Regions from separate parts of the Rhizobium sp. NZLR11 genome, predicted to be linked through region 2. Evidence: riboswitches for the same ligand, from Rfam matches in the RefSeq annotation. Region 2 holds a riboswitch; the other holds the start of a gene.
What was found. Region 2 has a riboswitch for S-adenosylmethionine ahead of metA (homoserine O-succinyltransferase). Riboswitches for the same ligand answer to the same signal wherever they lie in the genome.
Positions count from the first base shown of each region.

Region 1: another riboswitch for S-adenosylmethionine. It lies ahead of HJB83_RS29055 (O-succinylhomoserine sulfhydrylase); the one in region 2 lies ahead of metA (homoserine O-succinyltransferase).

Region 1 covers NZ_JABDWD010000024.1:20,943-30,923, forward strand. The annotation lists gene HJB83_RS29035 (aspartate aminotransferase family protein) at 1-401, shown strand, start outside; gene argF (ornithine carbamoyltransferase) at 439-1,353, shown strand; gene HJB83_RS29045 (Hsp33 family molecular chaperone) at 1,442-2,434, shown strand; gene apaG (Co2+/Mg2+ efflux protein ApaG) at 2,581-2,973, opposite strand; gene HJB83_RS29055 (O-succinylhomoserine sulfhydrylase) at 3,239-4,423, opposite strand; SAM riboswitch at 4,467-4,545, opposite strand; gene HJB83_RS29060 (2'-deoxycytidine 5'-triphosphate deaminase) at 4,619-5,713, shown strand; tRNA gene HJB83_RS29065 (tRNA-Gly) at 5,772-5,845, shown strand; gene HJB83_RS29070 (hypothetical protein) at 5,874-6,152, opposite strand; gene HJB83_RS29075 (hypothetical protein) at 6,211-6,513, opposite strand; gene HJB83_RS29080 (VOC family protein) at 6,512-6,895, shown strand; gene HJB83_RS29085 (methyl-accepting chemotaxis protein) at 7,288-9,282, opposite strand; gene HJB83_RS29090 (transporter substrate-binding domain-containing protein) at 9,822-9,981, shown strand, end outside.
Region 2 covers NZ_JABDWD010000006.1:201,948-211,928, reverse strand. The annotation lists gene HJB83_RS13030 (SIS domain-containing protein) at 1-193, opposite strand, end outside; gene nagA (N-acetylglucosamine-6-phosphate deacetylase) at 210-1,361, opposite strand; gene HJB83_RS13020 (SIS domain-containing protein) at 1,361-2,392, opposite strand; gene HJB83_RS13015 (GntR family transcriptional regulator) at 2,389-3,162, opposite strand; gene HJB83_RS13010 (aldose epimerase family protein) at 3,412-4,434, opposite strand; gene metA (homoserine O-succinyltransferase) at 4,597-5,520, opposite strand; SAM riboswitch at 5,571-5,648, opposite strand; gene HJB83_RS13000 (ABC transporter ATP-binding protein/permease) at 5,803-7,665, shown strand; gene HJB83_RS12995 (hypothetical protein) at 7,714-8,343, opposite strand; gene HJB83_RS12990 (ABC-F family ATP-binding cassette domain-containing protein) at 8,463-9,981, opposite strand, start outside.

The sequences.
Region 1 (9,981 bases), on a different contig from region 2:
AGGCCGGCACGCATGGCTCGACCTATGGCGGCAATCCGCTCGCCATGGCCGTCGGCAGCGCCGTGCTCGACATCATCCTCGCCGATGGCTTCCTCCAGCAGGTGCGCGACGTAGCACTCGTCTTCCGCCAGGGCCTCGCCTCGCTGAAGGATCGCTATCCCGATGTGATCGAGGATATCAGAGGCGAGGGGCTGTTGCTCGGCATCAAGGCTGCTATTCCCTCGGCCGAATTGCTGCAGGCGATCCGCGCCGCCCATCTGCTCGGCATACCCGCCGGCGATAACGTCATCCGCCTTCTTCCGCCCCTCGTCGTCACCGCCGAGGAAGCCCGAGAGGGCCTTGACCGCATCGAGCGCGCCGCCGAGAGCATTCGCGCCGCGAAGGTCAAGAAAACGGCTTGAAGAGATTGCCGCCTTCGGGCGCAGCACAGGTAAGAACATGGCTCCCAAACATTTCCTCGATCTTTCCGCGGTCACCTCAGCCGATCTCAGAACCATCATGAACGATGCGCTCGCCCGCAAGCAGGCCTTCAAGGCCGGCACGGGCGACAAGCCGCTCGCCGGCAAGATGCTGGCGATGATCTTCGAGAAGCCGTCGACGCGCACCCGCGTCTCCTTCGATGTCGGCATGCGCCAGCTCGGCGGCGAAACGCTGTTCCTGTCCGGCACCGAGATGCAGCTCGGCCGCGCCGAGACGATCGGCGACACCGCCAAGGTTCTGTCGCGTTATGTCGATGCGATCATGATCCGCACTACCGAGCATTCGCGCCTGGTGGAGCTTGCCGAACATGCGACCGTGCCTGTGATCAACGCGCTGACGGATGACACCCATCCCTGCCAGATCATGGCCGATATCATGACCTTCGAAGAGCATCGCGGCCCGATCAAGGGAAAGACCATCGCCTGGACCGGCGACGGCAACAATGTGCTGCATTCGCTGGTCGAAGGCGCCGCCCGCTTCGGCTATCGCATGAACATGGCGGTGCCCCTTGGCTCGGAGCCTAAGGATCACTATCTGAACTGGGCCCGCAATGAGGGCGCCGAAATCATGCTCTGCCATGATGCCGACCGTGCGGTCGAAGGCGTCGATTGCGTGGTGACCGATACCTGGGTCTCCATGAATCAGGAACATCGGGCCCGGGGTCACAATGTCTTTCAGCCTTACCAGGTCAACGCGGCCTTGATGGCGAAGGCCGGCAATGATGCATTGTTCATGCATTGCCTGCCCGCTCATCGCGGTGAGGAAGTGACGGACGACGTGATCGATGGTCCGCAATCCGTGGTCTTCGATGAAGCGGAAAACCGTCTTCATGCGCAGAAGTCGATTCTTGCTTGGTGCCTGGGCGCGATCTGAACCATAATCGGACGCCGCGTGCGAAAAACGCGTGGCCGCGCGAGCGAAGAGCACCCTGTCCTTTCGCTTGAAAACTAGGAGTGAATCCATGGCAGAAGCTGCAGCCGCCCTCGGCCAGTTCGATTTCGCCGGCGATGACCATGTCGTCCCCTTTCAGGTGGACGGGCTGGATGTGCGCGGCCGCGCCGTCCAGCTCGGCCCGATGCTCGACGCGATCCTCGAGCGCCATCATTATCCGGCCCCTGTCGCCCGGCTGCTCGCCGAAGTCGTCGTGCTGACGGTGCTGCTCGGCACCTCGCTGAAGTTTGACGGCAAGTTCACCGTGCAGACCAAGGGCGACGGCCCGGTCGATCTTCTCGTTGCCGATTTTTCGACGCCGGAAAATGTCCGTGCCTATGCCCGTTTCGACCAGGCGCTGCTCGACAAGGCCATTGAAGCTGGCGAAACCGAGCCGGAGCAATTGCTCGGCCACGGCGTGCTTGCCTTCACCATCGACCAGGGCAAGTTCGGCCAGCCCTACCAAGGTATTGTCGCGCTCGACGGCACCACGCTCGAGGACATTGCCGGCGTCTACTTCCGCCAGTCGGAGCAGATCCCGACGCGCGTGCGTCTGGCCGCGGCCGAACTCTTCGATCGCGACGATGAAGGCCAGCCACGCCATCGCTGGCGGGCAGGTGGCCTTGTCGCCCAGTTCCTGCCGGAAGCGCCGGAGCGCATGCGTCAACCGGATCTCCACGGCGGCGACGGCGACACCGGCAGCCGCCCGCATAGCGAGGACGATTCCTGGGCCGAAGCGCGTTCGCTGGTCGAGACCATCGATGCGGATGAACTCACCGATCCGCTGGTTGGCACCGAGCGGCTGCTGTTCCGCCTGTTCCACGAGCGCGGCGTGCGCGTCTACGAACCGCGCGCCGTCTTCGATCGCTGCAGCTGTTCGCGTGACAAGATCAAGGGCGTGCTGAAGGGCTTCTCTGCCGAGGAGATCGAGGCCAGCCAGGAAGATGGCGAGATCGCTGTCACCTGCGAATTCTGCTCGACCACCTATCGCTTCGAGCCGGTCGAACTTCAGCCGGCCGAATAGGCTCGGTTGGCCCCTGATATCTGCCCCTCACCCTAACCCTTGCCGGGGTCGAGCCACCGGTCTCGACCCCGGTCGATGCCGGCAGGCGGATGAGGGGCCGGTGTCGGCAATCTATCAAGCGGGCAAAATGATTTCGGGCCGGCCTGTCAGTTGAGCACGCGCAACAACCCCGGTGAATCCAGCGAGAAGGCGGGAATGTCGACATCGAAGGTGTCGCCTTCGTCCGTTTCCATCTGGTAATGGCCGAACATCAGCCCGGAGGGGGTGTCGAGTGGGCAGCCGGAGGAATATTCGTAGGTGTCGCCGGGGCTGAGCCGCGGCTGTTCGCCGACGACGCCCGGACCGGTGACCTCGTCCACCTGTCCATTCTGGTCGGTGATATTCCAATAGCGATTGACCAGGCGAACGGCGATGCCGGAATTGTTGCTGATGACAATCCGATAGCCCCAGACATAGCGATCGTCGTCCGGATCGGATTGCTCCTCCAGATAGAATGGTTCGACGACGACTTCGATATCTTTTGTGAGGGCGCGATACATGCCTTGCACCTTAGTCAAGATATGTTACCCGTATCTTATAAGAGGCCCTGCCCGTCAAGAAACGGAACGTTGATCGTCACTAAAACGGTCGTGATCGAAGTGTTTCGATCGTTAAGCCTAATTGTCGGTGTCAATTCCACTTCCGAACGCCGGCGCGACCGAGCTTGTTCCCCCGGCCTCAACCTGCTGAGGTCCGGCGAGCCGAACGCCGGTGAGGTCTGGCGAGCCGAACCCCAAGCGAGGTCCGGCCGCCAATATCCCTGGATCAGGCCGAGACCTTGGCAAGCGCCTTGGCGAAATCCTCGATCAGGTCGTCGGTATCCTCGATGCCGGCCGAAAGGCGGACCGTACCCGGGGAAATGCCGAGTTCGGCGCGCGCCTCCTCCGACAGGTTCTTGTGGGTGGTGGTTGCCGGATGGGTGATCAGGCTCTTGCTGTCGCCGAGATTGTTGGAAATCTTGATGATATCGAGCGCGTTCTGCAGCGCGAAGGCGGCTTCCTTGCCGCCCTTCAGCTCGAAGGCGACGAGGGTCGAGCCGCCGGTCATCTGCTTGGCGATGATATCGGCCTGCGGATGGTCCTTGCGGCCGGGATAGATCACCTTGGCGACCTTGCTTTGCTCGGCCAGAAAATCGGCGATCTTCGCCGCATTCTCAGTCTGCTGCTTCACGCGCAGCGGCAGCGTCTCGATGCCCTTCAGCAGCGTCCAGGCGTTGAACGGCGACATGGCCGGGCCGGTGTGGCGGAAGTAGTCGTGCAGATTCTCGTCGATCCAGTCCTTGTCGGCCAGCACCACGCCGCCGAGGCAGCGGCCCTGGCCGTCAATATGTTTGGTGGCGGAATAGACGACGATATGGGCGCCGAGCTCCAACGGCTTCTGGAAAAGCGGCGTGGCGAAGACGTTGTCGACGATAACCTTGGCGCCGATCTGGTTGGCGAGCTTGGCAACACCTGAGATATCGACCACTTCGAGCGTCGGGTTGGTCGGGCTTTCCAGGAAGAACACCTTGGTGTTCGGCCGGATTGCCTTTTCCCAATTTGCAAGATCCCGGCCGTCGACCAGCGTGCACTCGATGCCGTATTTCGGCGCCAATGTCTCGACAACCCAGCGGCAGGAACCGAACAGCGCGCGCGCCGCGACGATATGGTCGCCTGATTTGACCTGGCAGAGCACCGCCGCGGTGACGGCCGCCATGCCGGAGGCGGTGGCGCGGGCGTCTTCCGCGCCTTCGAGCATGCACATCCGCTTTTCGAACATGTCGTTGGTCGGGCTGCCGTAGCGGGCGTAGATGTAGCCTTCCGTCTCGCCCTTGAAGCGGGCTTCGGCCGCCTCCGACGTGTCATAGACGAAACCCTGCGTGAGATAGATTGCTTCGGACGTCTCGCCATATTGCGAACGCAAGGTTCCGCCGTGGACGAGTTGGGTTGCCGGGCGCCAGGTCTTGCTCATGCCATCACCTTCACATAACAAAAAAACCGGTCGCAAAAGCAGACCGGTTTTCAACCCGGTCTTTTTAGCCACTTGTTTAACGTGGCTGCAAGCCGACCGGCCAAATCACCACGGGATAATTCTGCAATACTGCTGTTAGCTGCTTGCGTCAATTCCCCGAGTTTGGTTTTGTCGGCGGCAAATGATGGATGAGGCATGATGGCTCGTGAAACGGGAATTCTGGCGGACGGCGCGATATCAGCGCTGTTTGAAACGGGTCGTCTGATCTCCGAACGGGAGCTGGACCGCGACCAGATCCAGCCGGCAAGCCTCGATTTGCGCCTGGGCGCCAAGGCTATTCGCGTGCGCGCCAGCTTCATGCCCGGCCCCTCGCATCTGGTGGCCGACAAGCTCGACCGGCTGAGCCTGCATGTGGTCGACCTTTCCGAAGGCGCGGTGCTCGAAACCGGCTGCGTCTACATCGTGCCGCTGATGGAGAGCTTAGCGCTGCCGGCCGACATGTCGGCCTCGGCCAATCCGAAGAGCTCGACCGGCCGGCTCGATATCTTCACCCGCGTCATCACCGACTATGCCCAGGAGTTCGACAAGATCCCGGCCGGTTATTCCGGACCGCTCTATCTGGAAATCAGCCCGCGCACCTTCCCGATCGTCGTACGCCGCGGCTCGCGCCTGTCGCAGATCCGCTTCCGCGTCGGCCATGCTTTGCTCAGCGAGCCGGAGCTGTTGAAGCTGCATGAAAGCGAGACGCTGGTCGCCAGCAAGCAGCCGAATGTGTCCGGCAGCGGCATCGCTCTGTCGATCGACCTCGCCGGAGACGAAGACGGCCTGATCGGCTATCGCGGCAAACACCACACCGCCGTCGTCGATGTCGACAAGAAAGCCCAGCACGACATCTACGATTTCTGGGAACCGCTCTATAGCCGCGGCCGCAACGAACTGATCCTCGATCCCGACGAGTTCTATATCCTCGTCTCGCGCGAGGCCGTGCATGTGCCGCCGGATTATGCCGCCGAAATGACCCCGTTCGACCCCTTGGTCGGCGAATTCCGCGTCCATTATGCCGGCTTCTTCGATCCGGGCTTCGGCCATGCGCCGGCCGGCGGCCGCGGCAGCCGCGCCGTGCTCGAAGTGCGCAGCCACGAAGTGCCCTTCATCCTCGAAGACGGCCAGATCGTTGGCCGCCTGGTCTACGAACACATGCAGGAAAAGCCGACCAGCCTCTACGGCTCCGGCCTCGGCTCCAACTACCAGGCCCAAGGCCTCAAACTCTCGAAGCACTTCCGCATCTGAGACTTCCCGGCTGCCGCGACTTGACAGCGGCCCCCATCTGTTGGAAATCTCAGCTATCGCGGGTGTAGCTCAATGGTAGAGCAGCAGCTTCCCAAGCTGAATACGAGGGTTCGATTCCCTTCACCCGCTCCAGCTTCCCGCACGCGAAGCCGACCAACACCTAATCCCCAAAGAACCGGATAGGCTTATATCGGCGGTGCGCGATGATCAGGCTCCGGTCGGGCTGGATGATGTAGGTTTCCTCCACCTGCTGGCCGTACTGGTCGATGAAATCATGCGGAAAGGCCGAGCCGATGGGTGATTTGGTGAGCTTGGTGCGCGGCTGACCGTTATAGGTGATGCTGCCCGGGATCGGCTCCATGCCGGGGCCGCTATAGCTAGCGGTGCTGCAACCGGTGAGAATGAGGGTGCCGATGAGGCCGATGAGTGCGGGTTTCATGTCGATCCCTTCCGATGCCGGCGACGACGCGATCTTACTCTCTATTGGCGCCGGCGCATCACGCAAACGGCATGGCCGGTTTCAATCCTTCGAGAAGCACCGCTTGGAATGGCGTGATCGTGTCAGCGCTTCCATTGCCGAAACCGGCGCCGTCTGCTAGATCGGCAGTGTCGAAAAAGGCAGGATCGGTTGAGGTAAGCCCGATCCCTTCCGCTGGAGCGTCAAGAGCGCTCTGACGAAGCTCTGCTCCGTGGCCCATGGCACGAGAACCCGCGACGTGATCCGCACCAGATGCGGGATCCCGGCGGCGTGCGGAGACGGCAAAAGGCAGTCCCGGGATTTTTTGAACGGAGACTGTCATGCGCCTGAACCATCTCGATTTTCACGTACCCGATATCACTGCGACGGCGGATTTTTTCATCCGCCATTTCGGCCTGACGCTTAAGGATATGCGCGGCCAGAACGGCTTGGCGATCCTTGCGGACGATGCCGGTCTCGAAATCGTCCTCAGTCACGCCATTGCCAAATTCGGCACCGCCGACCAGGTTGAACTGCAGCGCCAGACCTATCATATCGGCTTCATCCTGCCCGAAAGGGCGGATGTCGATAGGGTGCATGCCGGGCTTTTTGCCGCCGGCGCGGCGCTCTCCGGCCCGCCGGCCGCCATGCGCGGTGGCTGGCTGTTTTATTGCACGGCGCCGGGGAATATCCTCGTCGAGGTCGGCTCGCGGCCGGCCCGATAGACGCGGCGAAGGGACATGCCGCGGCTTCGCAATTCCCTCTTCTCCCCAGCGGGGGTCCGAAGGACGGGCGAGACCCGTGGCTCGCCCAGGCTGGTGCCCGTAGGGCGGATGAGGGGGCCGGCGAAGCCGGTCTTTCCTGCGACGTCCATGCAGGCTTCGATGGTGGGATAGATTATGAGGGGAGGGGTTTCCGTGTGTGACCCCCTCATCCGCCTGCCGGCGCCTTCTCCCCGAGGGGAGAAGAGATTTTGCGGCAGCCTCTCTGTTTCTCGCTGACGTCTCGCAGGGTACGTTCAGAACGGGGGCTGAGGAGGGTCAAGAAAGTGGCTCGAACCAAGCAGCTAGGGTGAGGCGCGGCCGGACCGCCGCGCCTCGTGCCGACAATTTGCTGCTCAGAACTCCGTCCAGTCGCCATCCTGGCTTTTCGGTGTGCTGTTGCCGGCGTTAAAGGCGTTGGCGATTTTTTGGCCGAGGGCGCGGGCCGGCGAGGCGGCCGGGCGGGCTGTGCCTTCCCGTGCGACGCGGATCGGGGCTGCCCGGACGGCCGGGCGCGGGGCGGCGCGTGGCGCTGCGGCGGCAATAGGCGCACTGGCGGCAAAGCCGCCGGTGCCTGTCAGCCTGAACTGGCCGAGCAGGTTGTTCAGCGCTGTCGCTTCCGTGGCGAGGCTGTGGCTGGCGGCCGTCGACTGCTCGACCATCGCCGCATTCTGCTGCGTGCCCTGATCCATGGTGTTGACGGCGGTGTTGATCTCCTGCAGCCCGATCGACTGTTCGCGCGAGGCTTCGGCGATGGCGTGGACGTGCTGGTTGATTTCCTGCACCTCCTGGACGATCGAATCGAGCGCCTTGCCGGTTTCGCCGACCAGCGAAACGCCGGTCTGCACATGCGTGCCGGAGTTGGTGATCAAGCCCTTGATTTCCTTTGCCGCCTTGGCGGAGCGTTGGGCGAGTTCGCGCACTTCCTGGGCAACGACCGCAAAACCCTTGCCGGCGTCGCCGGCACGCGCAGCTTCGACGCCGGCGTTCAAGGCCAGAAGGTTGGTCTGGAAGGCGATGTCGTCGATGACGCCGATGATGTTGGAGATTTCACCCGAGGATTTTTCGATCTGCTGCATGGCGGAGACCGCCTTGCGGACGATGTCGCCGGATTTTTCGGCGCCGAGGCGGGTGCGGGCGACGAGTTGGCTCGCCTCCTCGGCACGCTTGGCGGCGTCGCGCACCGTCGTGGTGATCTCCTCCAGCGCCGCCGCCGTCTCTTCGACGGAGGCCGACTGTTGTTCCGTCCGCCTGGAAAGCTCGTCTGCGGAAGACCGGATCTCGTTGGCGCCGGCGCCGATCGCCCGGGCGTTGGCGCCGACCGTATGCAGAGTTTCGTTGAGCTTCTCGACCGAGTTGTTGAAATCCTCGCGCAGCGCATCGAGATGCGCGACGAAGGGCTGGTCGATATGCGAGGCGAGATCGCCGGCGGCAAGACGGCGCAGGCCGTCGCCGAGCGCGGTAACTGCGCCTTCGAGTTCGGATGCTTCACGGGTTTTCTGCGCGTCGCGTTCACGCCGCTCGCCGTCACTGAGGTTGCGGTCGGCTTCGGCCCGCGCCTCGATCCGCCCGCGCTCGATCGCATTGTCGCGGAAGATCGACACGGCCTTTGCCATCTGGCCGACTTCGTCGCCGCGGTCGAGCCCGCTGACCTCGCTTGTGGTATCGCCTTCGGCAAGCCGAGTCATGCGCAGGCGCAACTGCGTCATCGGGCCGGCAATGCCCATCTGGGCGACGACGACGCTGAAGCCGACGGCGAGCAGCACGGCAATGCCGATCAGAACGAGACAGAAGACGATCCGCCCGTTGACCGAGGCCGAAAGCGCGTCGCCGCCGTCCTTGAGCATCGCCATCATCGCATCATTGTTGGCGATCATCTTCGGGGTCAGCGCATTGAGCTTGGCATTGATCAGGGCAACATTCGCCAGCGCCCCGGCGCTGTCCTTGGCTTTGCTCTGTTCGATGATCTTGTTCGCCAGCGTTTCGATCTCATCGATGCCGGCCTGGATGTCATCGATCGCCGCTTTGCGGCTGGGAACCAGCGCCAGCGCATCTTTCATCCGGTCACGGGCCTGCGGCAGCTTGCTCGGTGTGGCGAGCGCTGTGGCGAATGCCGGCGTATCGGGCTTCATCTCGGCCAGCAGGGTTACCTGCAGCACCGAGGCCACCACCGAGGCGCTGGCGCGCGCGCTCTGCATCGAGGCCAGCGCTTCATGATCGATGAAGGCGCTGTAGGCGGCATCCGCACGGCGGAACTCGGCAATGACATAGATCAGTCCGGCCATCGTGATCAGCCCCAAGAGCGCCACGACCGATATGATTTTCGTGCGGATTTTCAGATGCTTCAACATGGAAATGTCACCCGGTTGACCGGGCGTCGCACGCCCGGTGCTTTGAAATCAATTGTTGCAAACGGAGCGCCGCGTAAGTGCCGCGGCTCAGGAATTATGGCGGGGTTGACGCATGCATCATGCAATCGGCCGGCGGGTCCGTGTCGTCGCCACAAATAGAGGCGATATTCTTTAATTCCGCGCTAACGGCGGGGCGGCATACCCACGATTTTTAGCGCCCGAATTATCGTCTTCAATGCGTTGCCATGGCTGCCCGATCTGCGCTGATGGCTGCCCCTCACCCTAACCCTCTCCCCGTAAACGGGGCGAGGGGACATCCCACGCGAGGCGTCGGCGAGGTCGCGGCATATCCCCTTCGCCCCGCAAACGGGGGTCCGAAGGACGGGCCGAGACCCGTGGCTCGACCCCGGTCGGTGCCGGCAGGCGGATGAGGGGCGGATGCGGCACGATCCGTCGCATGCATATTCCCCGTCCCGCATGACTCTGCTACATCTCGCCGACACCGCACGCTTCGCGCTTAACCCGAGACCAAGATCACGATGATGCAATCCAAGTTGGCATCCCTGGCTGTGAAGGGTTTTCTCGTATTCGGGCTGTTTCTGCGCGTGCTGTTTTCGGGTTTTGCCGCATCCGCTCAGCAGGCTGCACCCTCGCTGCCGCTGCTTTTCGATGCCCGCGAACGTCTGGCGAGGCCCGATC
Region 2 (9,981 bases):
CGCCGGCACGATAGTGCACCTCTTCCGCCAGCATATGCGAATGGCCAGTGCCGAAGACATAGACGCGCTTGTCGCCGTGGGCAGCATCGAGGATAACCGCCGCCGCCTGCGCCATCGGCTCGGCAAGCGTCTGCTTCAATTCTTCCAGCCGGCCGATCAGGTTGGAGAAATAGGCATCCGTGATGTCAGTCATCCCACTTCTCCTTGAGTCAAGCCGCTTCGCCGCTGAGCCAGGTGGCGGTGACCGAGAGCGCATCGGTGAGATGCACGAGATCGGCGCGCGCGCCTGGTGCGAGATGGCCGCGATCGCCCAGTCTGAGAAAGCGGGCGGGATAAAGCGTTGCCATGCGCAAAGCCTCGGCCAGCGTCAGATCGAGATAGGTGACGCCGTAGCGAATCGTCGAGATCATGTCGACGTCGGAACCGGCCAGCGTGCCGTCGGATAGTACCAGCTTCGAGCAGAACCCGCCCCGTTCGCGCCGGACGGCGCGCCCGTTCAGCGTGAACGAATCCTTCTCCGACCCGACGAGCGACATCGCATCGGTGACGAAAAACAGTCTGCCTTCGCCGCGTTTGGCACGCAGCGCCGTGCGCAAAGCCTTCGGATCGACATGGTGACCATCGGCAATGACGCCGCACCAGATCGAGGGATGATCGATCGCCGCGCCGACGAGACCGGGGGTACGGTGTCCGAGCTGGCTCATGGCGTTGAAGAGGTGCGTGACGCCGCGCGCTCCGGCATCGAAACGTTGTTCCGCTGCCTCGCTCGAACAATCGGAATGACCGATACTGACGGTGACGCCGGCTTCGGCAAGCTCACGCACCTGGGCAACCGTCACCTGCTCGGCAGCCATGGTGACGAGCAGCGTGCCGATCGCCTCGCGTGCCCGGATGAAGGCCTTGACGTCTCGATCCTCGACCGGCCGCATCAGTTCGGCCAGATGCGCACCCTTGCGCGCAGGCGCCAGATGCGGGCCTTCGAGATGCAAGCCGGCGACGCCACGGTTCGCCTTCACCGCCTCCTTGGCGGCCTCGATTGCGGCAATGGATGCCTCGGACGTGTCGGTGATCAGCGTCGGCAAGAGCGATGTCGTGCCATAGGGCCGGTGTCCAGCAGCGATGATCTCCATCGAGGTGACGGAAGGCTCGTCGTTCAGCATCCGCCCGGCGCCGCCATTGACCTGCGCATCGATGAAGCCGGCCGACAGAACCCCGCCGGCAAGCGTCACCGTCTCGCCGTCCGGCAGATCGTTTCCAGCAGCGATCGCCTCGACGCGGCCGTCGGCAACGATGAGTGCTTTCTCGTCATGGAAGCGCTCGCCATCGAAGATGCGGGCGCCGATGAAGATCTTGCGGACCATCAGACCGTCTCCGTCACCTTGAGCAGGTTCGCCGGCTTGTCGGGATCGAAGCCCTTGCGGCGCGTCACCGACTCGATCAGCCGGTAATAGACGAGCAGCGACACCAGCGGATCGATAAGGCCATTGCCCGTCGTCGGCACGCGCAGATTGACCCCGGAAAGCGGCTGCGTGGAGAAACCGACGGTGGTGGCGCCGAGCTTCTGCAGGCGCTCCAGCGCTTGAACGTTGTTGACGAAGGCCGCATCGTCGGGCGCAAAGGCGATGATCGGAAAGCCCGGCTGCACCAGGCGCATCGGGCCGTGCATCAGTTCCGCCAGCGAGAAGGCCTCGGCATGCAGGCCGGAGGTTTCCTTGGCCTTCAGCGCCGCTTCGAGCCCGATTGCAAAGGCCGGGCCGCGGCCGGCCATATAGAGCGAGGTCGCATTGAAAAGCACCTCCTCGGCTGCCGCCGTGTCGATCCCGGCGGTTGCCGAAAGCGCCTCCGGCAGCCTGCCAAGCGCAGCCTGTAGGTCGGACGCGCCGCCGACCGCAACGGTCACGCCGGCAAGGGCGGCGACGGAAGCGATAAAGGATTTGGTCGCCGCGACGCTCTTTTCCGCGCCGGCATTAAGCCCGAGAACGATATCGGCTTGCTTGCCAAGCGGACTGTCGGCGACGTTGACAACGGCAATCGTCGTCGCCCCGCCCCTTTTGGCCGCATCCTGCAATGCGATGATGTCGGGGCTTGCACCCGACTGCGAGACGGTGAAATGCACACCCCCCTTCAGATGCAGCGCGGCACCGTAGACCGAAGCGATCGACGGGCCGACCGAGGCGACCGGGACGCCGCAGGTGATCTCGAAGAGGTATTTGAAGAAGGTGGCGGCATGGTCCGAGGAGCCACGCGCCGCCGTCGTTACCACGCTCGGGCGGGAGGACGAAAACAGCCGGGCGATCTCGGCAAAGGCCGGCTTTTCCTTTTCGAGAAGCGTGGCCACCACCTCTGGGGATTGGCCGGCTTCCTGCAGCATCAACGACTGGTTCTCATTCATAGGTCATCTCCGATTCTCAATTCGGCAACGAAATCATAGGCATCGCCGCGATAGTGCGAGCGGGTGTACTCAACGACGCGCTGGTCTTCCAGGCGCGAGACGCGTTCGATCAGCAGCGCCGGCGCGCCTGATTTGACGTTCAGGATCGCCGCTGAGGACGGATCGAGCGTAACTGCGGTCAGCCGCTGCAGCGCACGTACGGGCTTGTGACCGTTGGCCGCCAGCGCATCATAGAGCGACCCCTCGCCGCCGGGATCGCCGCCTAAGAATTTGATCGGCACCACGGCGCGTTCGATCGCAAGCGGCAGGCCGTCGGCGAGACGCAGCCGGTCAAGCCTCAACACCGGCTCGTCGCCGCCAAGGCCCAGCAGGAAGGATTCCTCCGGCGACGGCGTATTGACCGCCCGCGACAAGATCCGCGCGGCTGGCAGACGCCCACGCGAACGCATGTCGGCGGAGAAGGAGGAAAGCCGCCAGAGCGACTGCTCCATACGCTCCACTCTGCTCGATACGAAGGTACCGCTTCCGTGGCGCGATTCCAGTGCACCTGAAGCCATCAGATCGCGATAGGCGGTGCGCACGGTGACACGGCCGAGCTTCAAGGCCTCGGCAAGGTCGCGCTCCCCTGGCAGCGCCGTGCCAGGCTTCAGCAGGCCTTCCTGAATAAGGCCGGTCAGCGCCTGCGCCAGCCGCTTATAGAGCGGGCCGGACAACGCCTCGTCACGCAGGCCGCGGTTGTTCAGTTCCGCTATCAGACTGGTTCTATCCATAAGCACACAATAGAACCTATCTAGAACCAATCCACAAGGCGGAATCGCACCCGGCCAAGAAAAAACCTCCCCGGAGACCGGAGAGGTTCATAGCACTGATGCATGTCGCCCAGAAGGGCGCAGCGGTTCCGGGATAACGACATGCATAAAAACAAAGGACTAAAGCGCGTCGCATGAATCAAATTTGATGCGACGCGCTTTAGAATTTGACAACCGTGCGTCCATAGAGCCGTGCGTCTGAAAAAGACGTCAGCTCTTGGTGAAGATATAGTCCGTCTCCTGGCGCAACACTTCGCCGGGGCGCAGCACCGCATTCGGGAAACCTTGGTGATTGACGGCATCCGGCCAGACCTGCGTCTCCAGGCAGAAGCCAGCAAACGGGCCGTACTTGCGCCCGCCGATGCCGGGAGCGCCGGTATCCAGTTTGAAACCGGCATAGAACTGCACGCCCGGCTCGGTGCTGCGCACTTCCAGCGACACACCGGAATACAGGCTGCGGGCAAGCGCGACGCTGCGCTTGGCGGTGCGCTCGCCGGACAGGCAAAAATTATGGTCGTACAAGGCCTGTTCGCTGCCGACGAAACGCTTCATCGGCGCCATCTCGCGGAAATCGAATTCCGTGCCCTCGACGGAACGGATCTCGCCGGTCGGCACCTGTTTCTCGTCGGTCGGCAGATAGTGGTCGGCAGCGATCATGATGTCGTGGCCAAGCGCATCTTCACGGCCGTCGAGATTGAAATAGGCGTGCTGGCAGACATTGGCGAGCGTCGGCTGGTCGCTGGTCGATTCATAGATCACCGACAGTTCGCCGTTGCCGTGCACCCAGAAGGTTGCCTGGATGGTGCAATTGCCGGGATAGCCGGCGCGGCCATCGGGATCGACAATCTTCAGCACCACCCGGTCGACCTCATGCTCGACGACCGTCCAGTTGCGTTTGGCGATATTGTCGCTGCCGCCATGCAGATGGGTGACGCCATTTTCGTTCAGCTCGAGCTGGCAGTCCTTGCCGTCGAGCGTGAAGGCGCCGCCACCGACACGGTTGGCGCAGCGGCCCGGCGTCGCGCCAAAATAGGCCGAATGGAGCGGGTAGCTGTCAAAATCGTCGAAACCGAGCTGCAGTGGGGCCTCATGTCCCTTAAGACGCAGATCCTGGATGACCGCGCCCCAGGTGATGATCTTGGCCGTCAGCCCGCCGCCCTTGATCTCGACGCGATAGACGGTCTCGCCTGCCTTCGTCTGCCCGAAAACTTCCCGCTCCAACTTATCCGACATGATCGACCGTCCATTCTCATTCAAAGTTTTTCAGCGTTGTGCGTCACAAAGACCCACAACGCTTTCGGTTTCAGGAGCGGAACCTGCCCGCATTTGCTCCAAACCGCAACCGGTCGGATCAGAAGAAACGCCCCGGCATCGGCCGAGGCGCAGTCCGACGCTTCAGAGGTCCGTGCCGATCTCCTCCACATCAAAGGGGGTCGTCTGGTAGATCTCGTTGATCCAGTTGCCGAACAGGAGATGCGCATGGCTGCGCCAGCGGTTCTGCGGCGTCAGCGCCGGATCATTATGCGGGAAGTAGTTGTGCGGCATCTTGATCGGCACGCCGGCGTTGACGTCGCGGAAATACTCGTCGGAAAGCGATGTGGAATCATATTCGACATGATTGAACATGTAGAGCCGCCGCCCCCTCCTTTCGTGCACGAGGCAGACACCCATCTCGCCTGATTCCATCAGGATCTCCAGGCTTTCGGATGGCTCGATATCGGCGCGGCGCACCTCGGTCCAACGCGACACTGGCACCTCGAAATTGTCGGAAAAGCCGTTGAGATAGATGGAGGATGGCTTCAGGTTCCGGTGGCGGTAGATGCCGAAGGCCTTTTCTTTCAACTCGTATTTCGGAACACCGTGGAAATGATAGATCGCCGCCATCGCGCCCCAGCAGACGTTCATCGTCGAATGCACGTTCGTTTCCGTCCAGTCGAGAATCTGCTGCATTTCCGGCCAATAGGTGACGTCTTCATAGGGCAAAAGCTCGATCGGCGCCCCGGTGATGATGAAACCGTCGAACTTGCGGTGCTTCACTTCCTCCCAGGTCTGGTAGAAGGCGAGCAGATGATCTTCGGACGTGTTCTTCGCCTTGTGGCCGCCGATGCGGATCAGCGACAGCTCGACCTGCAGTGGCGAGGCGCCGACGAGTCGGGCTATCTGTAGTTCGGTCTTGATCTTGTTCGGCATAAGGTTGAGCAGCCCGATCTGCAGCGGTCGGATATCCTGACGGATCGCCAACGTCTCGGTCATCACCCGCACACCCTCTTGAACCAGGGTTTCGAAGGCGGGCAGCGTATCGGGGATCTTGATGGGCATTGCGGTCACTCGATCAAAAAAACAAAAAACCGGCGGCGAAAAAAATCGCTACCGGTCCGCACGCGGCCCTTTAGCGACTTTTTTAACGTGGCTGCAAGCCGGCCGGCCAAATCACCACGGAGCTTTAATTAGCCCCAGTCGGACCGCGAATCAACTGCCGAATGCACGCAGGAGCGATGCATGCAAGCATCATCACAGTTTAATGACTGATAGAATCTGTTGATAGACCGGTAACGCCACCATGTTAATAATGGTAAGCATGGGCGATGTTGGAAAAGCGTAATGGCAGATAAGATCGAGGGGAGGCCGGGCATCCGAAGGCACGATAGGGTGGGGTATGATCTCAGCCTGACGAATCGCCTCGGGGTTATGTTCTCCGCATTCTGGAATTCGCAAGTGCGTGGCAAGGTGCTGTTTCTGGCGACCGTGCTGATCCTCGTCATCCTGTTGACGTCCTACGGCCAGGTCATCCTCAATCAGTGGAATGCTCCCTTCTACGACTCGCTGGAGCGCCGCGATCTCGGTGAATTCTTCCACCAGCTCGAAATCTTCGCGATGATCGCCGGCACGCTGCTGCTGCTCAACGTGCTGCAGGCATGGCTGAATCAGATGACCGCGCTCTATATGCGCGAGGGCCTGTCGCGCGACCTCGTCGATCAGTGGCTGAAGCGCAAGCGGGCACTGCGGCTTGCTTCGAGCGGTCTGATCGGCGTCAATCCGGACCAGCGCCTGCATGAGGATTCCCGCAACCTCGCCGAAAGCACGACAGGGCTCGTTCTCGGCCTGCTGCAGTCGACCATTCTTCTGGTGAGCTTCATCGGCGTGCTCTGGGAGCTTTCCAGCGGCTTCATCTTCCACATCAGCGGCCACAGCTTCTCCATTCCCGGCTACATGGTCTGGGCGGCGATTTTCTACGCCGCCTCCGCCTCGGTGCTGAGCCAGGTCGTCGGCCGCAAACTGGTCAAGCTGAATGCCGACCGCTTCTCGAAGGAGGCCGAGCTTCGCTTCACGCTGATGCACGCCAACGAGAACATGCCGGCAATCACCGTTGCCCGCGGCGAGGAGAATGAGCGCCGGCGCATCAACACCGATATCAGCTCGGTACTGAGGGTCGTCAAGCGGCTCGCCATGGCCAATACCAACCTCACCTGGGTTTCGGCCGGCTACGGCTGGCTGGTGATCGTCATCCCGATCATCGTCGCCGCCCCCGCCTATTTCTCCGGCGGCCTCACCCTCGGCCAGCTGATGATGTCGGTCGGCGCCTTCAATCAGGTCAACACGGCGCTGCGCTGGTATGTCGCCAATTTTGGCCCGATCGCCGAATGGCGCGCGACACTGATGCGCGTCACCGATTTCCGCCAGGCGCTGCTCGACATGGAGGAGGAATTCGCCCAGAAGGACGGCATCGCCTATGAAAACACCGCGCCCGACACGCTGACGTTGAAGGATGTGGTGATCGTTGCCAAGATCGGTGAAGAGATCGACGAATGCGGCGGTTTCCGCCTGCGTGAAACCGATGTCGTGATCAAGGCCGGCGAAAAAATCATGATCAACGGCGATCACAGCGTCAACCGCAAGCTACTCTTCCAGGCGATGGCCGGCCTCTGGCCGTGCGGCAGCGGCACGATGGGCCTGCCGCCGATCGACGACATGCTGTTCGTCCCGCAGATCGCTTATGTTCCCGGCGGCACGCTGCGCGAGGCGCTGGCCTTTCCCGCAAGTCCTGATGCCTACGAGCGAGCCGCTGTCGAGACGGCCCTCGACAGAGCCGGCCTGCATTCGCTGATCGCAAGGCTCGATACCCGCGCCCGTTGGGACAAGCTGCTCGACAGCGATGAACAGAAGGCGATCGGCTTTGCCCGTCTGCTTCTTGTGCGCCCGCGCTGGATCATCTTCGACGAAGTGCTGGAAGGCATGGAGCCGGAATGGCAGGAGATGATGGCCAAACTGCTGACCTCCATGCCGGAAAGCGGCATGATTTACATCGGCCGCTCCGAGGCCTATCTCGAGGCGCTCAAGCCGCGCGTGCTGCATCTGCAGGCGCTGCCGGCAAGATCTGAGGAACCGCAGCAGCAACAGCAATTCGCTCAGACCGGCACCAGCGCCAGTACCGGCGCTGCCGCCATGCCCGCGCCGGCGCTGTAGAGCGCCGTGCGTCCGATAGACACTATATCACTTTGAATTTCACGCTGGTCACATCGGCGGCGTGATGCCATTCAGGCCGACGGCCACCTGGCTGGCCGAGATGCTGCCGTCTGCCGCCTTCTCGCCGGTGACGATGACGCTGGCGCCGGCCTTCAGATCGTCCTTGGTCGCCGGCGCCAAGGTCACGATCGGCGTGCCGTCGGCAATCGTGATGGTTTTTTCCTTGCTTTGATAGGTCAGGGTGATCGTGTGGCCGTCGACGGATTTGACGGCATTGCTGACGGTCGCATTGGTCATCTGGCTGTTCGGCTGAGCATCCCAGGGACGGTTGCCCTCGCCGGTCCCCTTCATCGACGCCGGAAAGATTAGTACCTCGATCGCCCCGTCAGGGCCGGCGCCCTTCGGAAACGAGGCGACCCCGACGAAATCGCCGGGCTTGATATCCTCGACCGAGGCTTTTTTGATACCGCCGACTTTCCAGCCGGCTTTCAGCGTAATTATCGCATCGCTGCCTTCGCGCGTCTTGACGACGAGACTATCGCCACTGAGGCTTTCGATGGTGCCACGAACGCGAACGCGGTTGCCATCCTGCGCCTGTGCGGCCTGCGATAGCGCAATCGCGACAAGACCGCCGGCGGCAAGTGCTGTGAAAATCTTGGAATAGGCCTTGCGAGACATATGACTTTTCCTTGTCGCCATTGCTATCGGCGCTATCCCCAGCTGCCGGGCGACACTCTATGCCGCGCGTCGATACACTGGCCAATCAAGGAAAGGTGAGACTGCGAGTTTGCGAAGCCTCAGCCTTCCAGCTCTTCGCGCAGCATTTCGAGCTCCAGCCACTCCTCCTCCATTTTCATCAGGCCGGCGCGTAGTTTTTCCATCTCGACGGCAAGCCGGTTGAAAGCTGCGGGATCGCGCGTGAAAAGATTGGGATCGGCCATCACCTGTTCGCGCTTGGCGATCTCGGCTTCGGCTTTCGCCATGTCCTTCGGCAGGTTTTCCAGCGCGAATTTCTGCTTGAAGGAAAGCTTGCCCCTCGAACTTCCAGCAGAAGACGCTGCCTCCTGGGTCTTCGGCCTCTCCGCCGCCTTCTCGGCCCGCCTGCGCTCCTCGATTGCGCCCTTGCGCTGCGCAAGCATGTCCGAATAGCCGCCGGCATATTCGATCCAGCGGCCGTCAGGTGCGTCCGCCATGGCAGGTGCGATCGTCGAGGTCACGGTGCGGTCGAGGAAATCGCGGTCATGGCTGACGAGAATGACGGTGCCGGGAAAACCGGCGACGATTTCCTGCAGCAGGTCGAGCGTCTCGATATCGAGATCGTTGGTCGGTTCGTCGAGGATCAACAGGTTCGTAGGGCGCGAGAGAATCCGCGCCAGCATCAGCCGGGCGCGCTCGCCGCCGGAAAGGCTTCTGATCGGGGTCCGCGCCTGTTCCGGCTGGAACAGGAACTCCTTCATGTAGCCGGTGACATGACGCTGTTCGCCGTTGACGAGCAGGTTTTCGCCGCGCCCATCCGTCAGGTAGTTGGCGAGCGTATCCTCGGGATCGAGATCCTCGCGTTTCTGGTCGAGTGTGGCGATCTCCAGATTGGTGCCGAGCTTAATCGTGCCGCTATCCGGGGAAAGCTGACCTGTCAACATCTTCAAGAGCGTCGTCTTGCCGGCACCATTCGGCCCAACCAGACCGATGCAATCGCCGCGGTGCACGCGGATCGAGAAGGGCGTGACGATTGCCCGGTCGCCGAAGCTTTTGGTGATCTTGTGAGCTTCGATCACCAGCTTGCCGGATTCCTGCGCGTCCGAAGCCGTCGCCTGCACCGAGCCCTGCGGCCCCTTATGGCCGCGATAATTCGAGCGCATCGTCTGCAACTCGCCGAGGCGGCGCATGTTGCGCTTGCGCCGCGCCGTGACTCCATAACGCAGCCAGTGCTCCTCGCGCTCGATCGCCTTGCCGAGTTTATGCTGCTCCAGCTCCTCGGCCTCCAGCACCTGGTCGCGCCAGGCCTCGAAATGCGAAAATCCCCTGTCGAGCCGGCGCGAGGTGCCGCGGTCGAGCCAGACGGTTGCCGTCGAGACCTTTTCGAGAAAACGTCGGTCGTGCGAGATCAGCACCAGGGCGCTGCGCGTCTTCTGCAACTCGCCTTCCAGCCATTCGATGGTCGGCAGGTCGAGATGGTTGGTCGGCTCGTCGAGCAGGAGAATATCGGGCTCCGGCGCCAGCACGCGGGCAAGGGCGGCCCGGCGCGATTCGCCGCCGGACAGCATGCTCGGATGTTCCTCGCCGGTCAGCCCGAGATGCGACAGCAGATAGGTGACG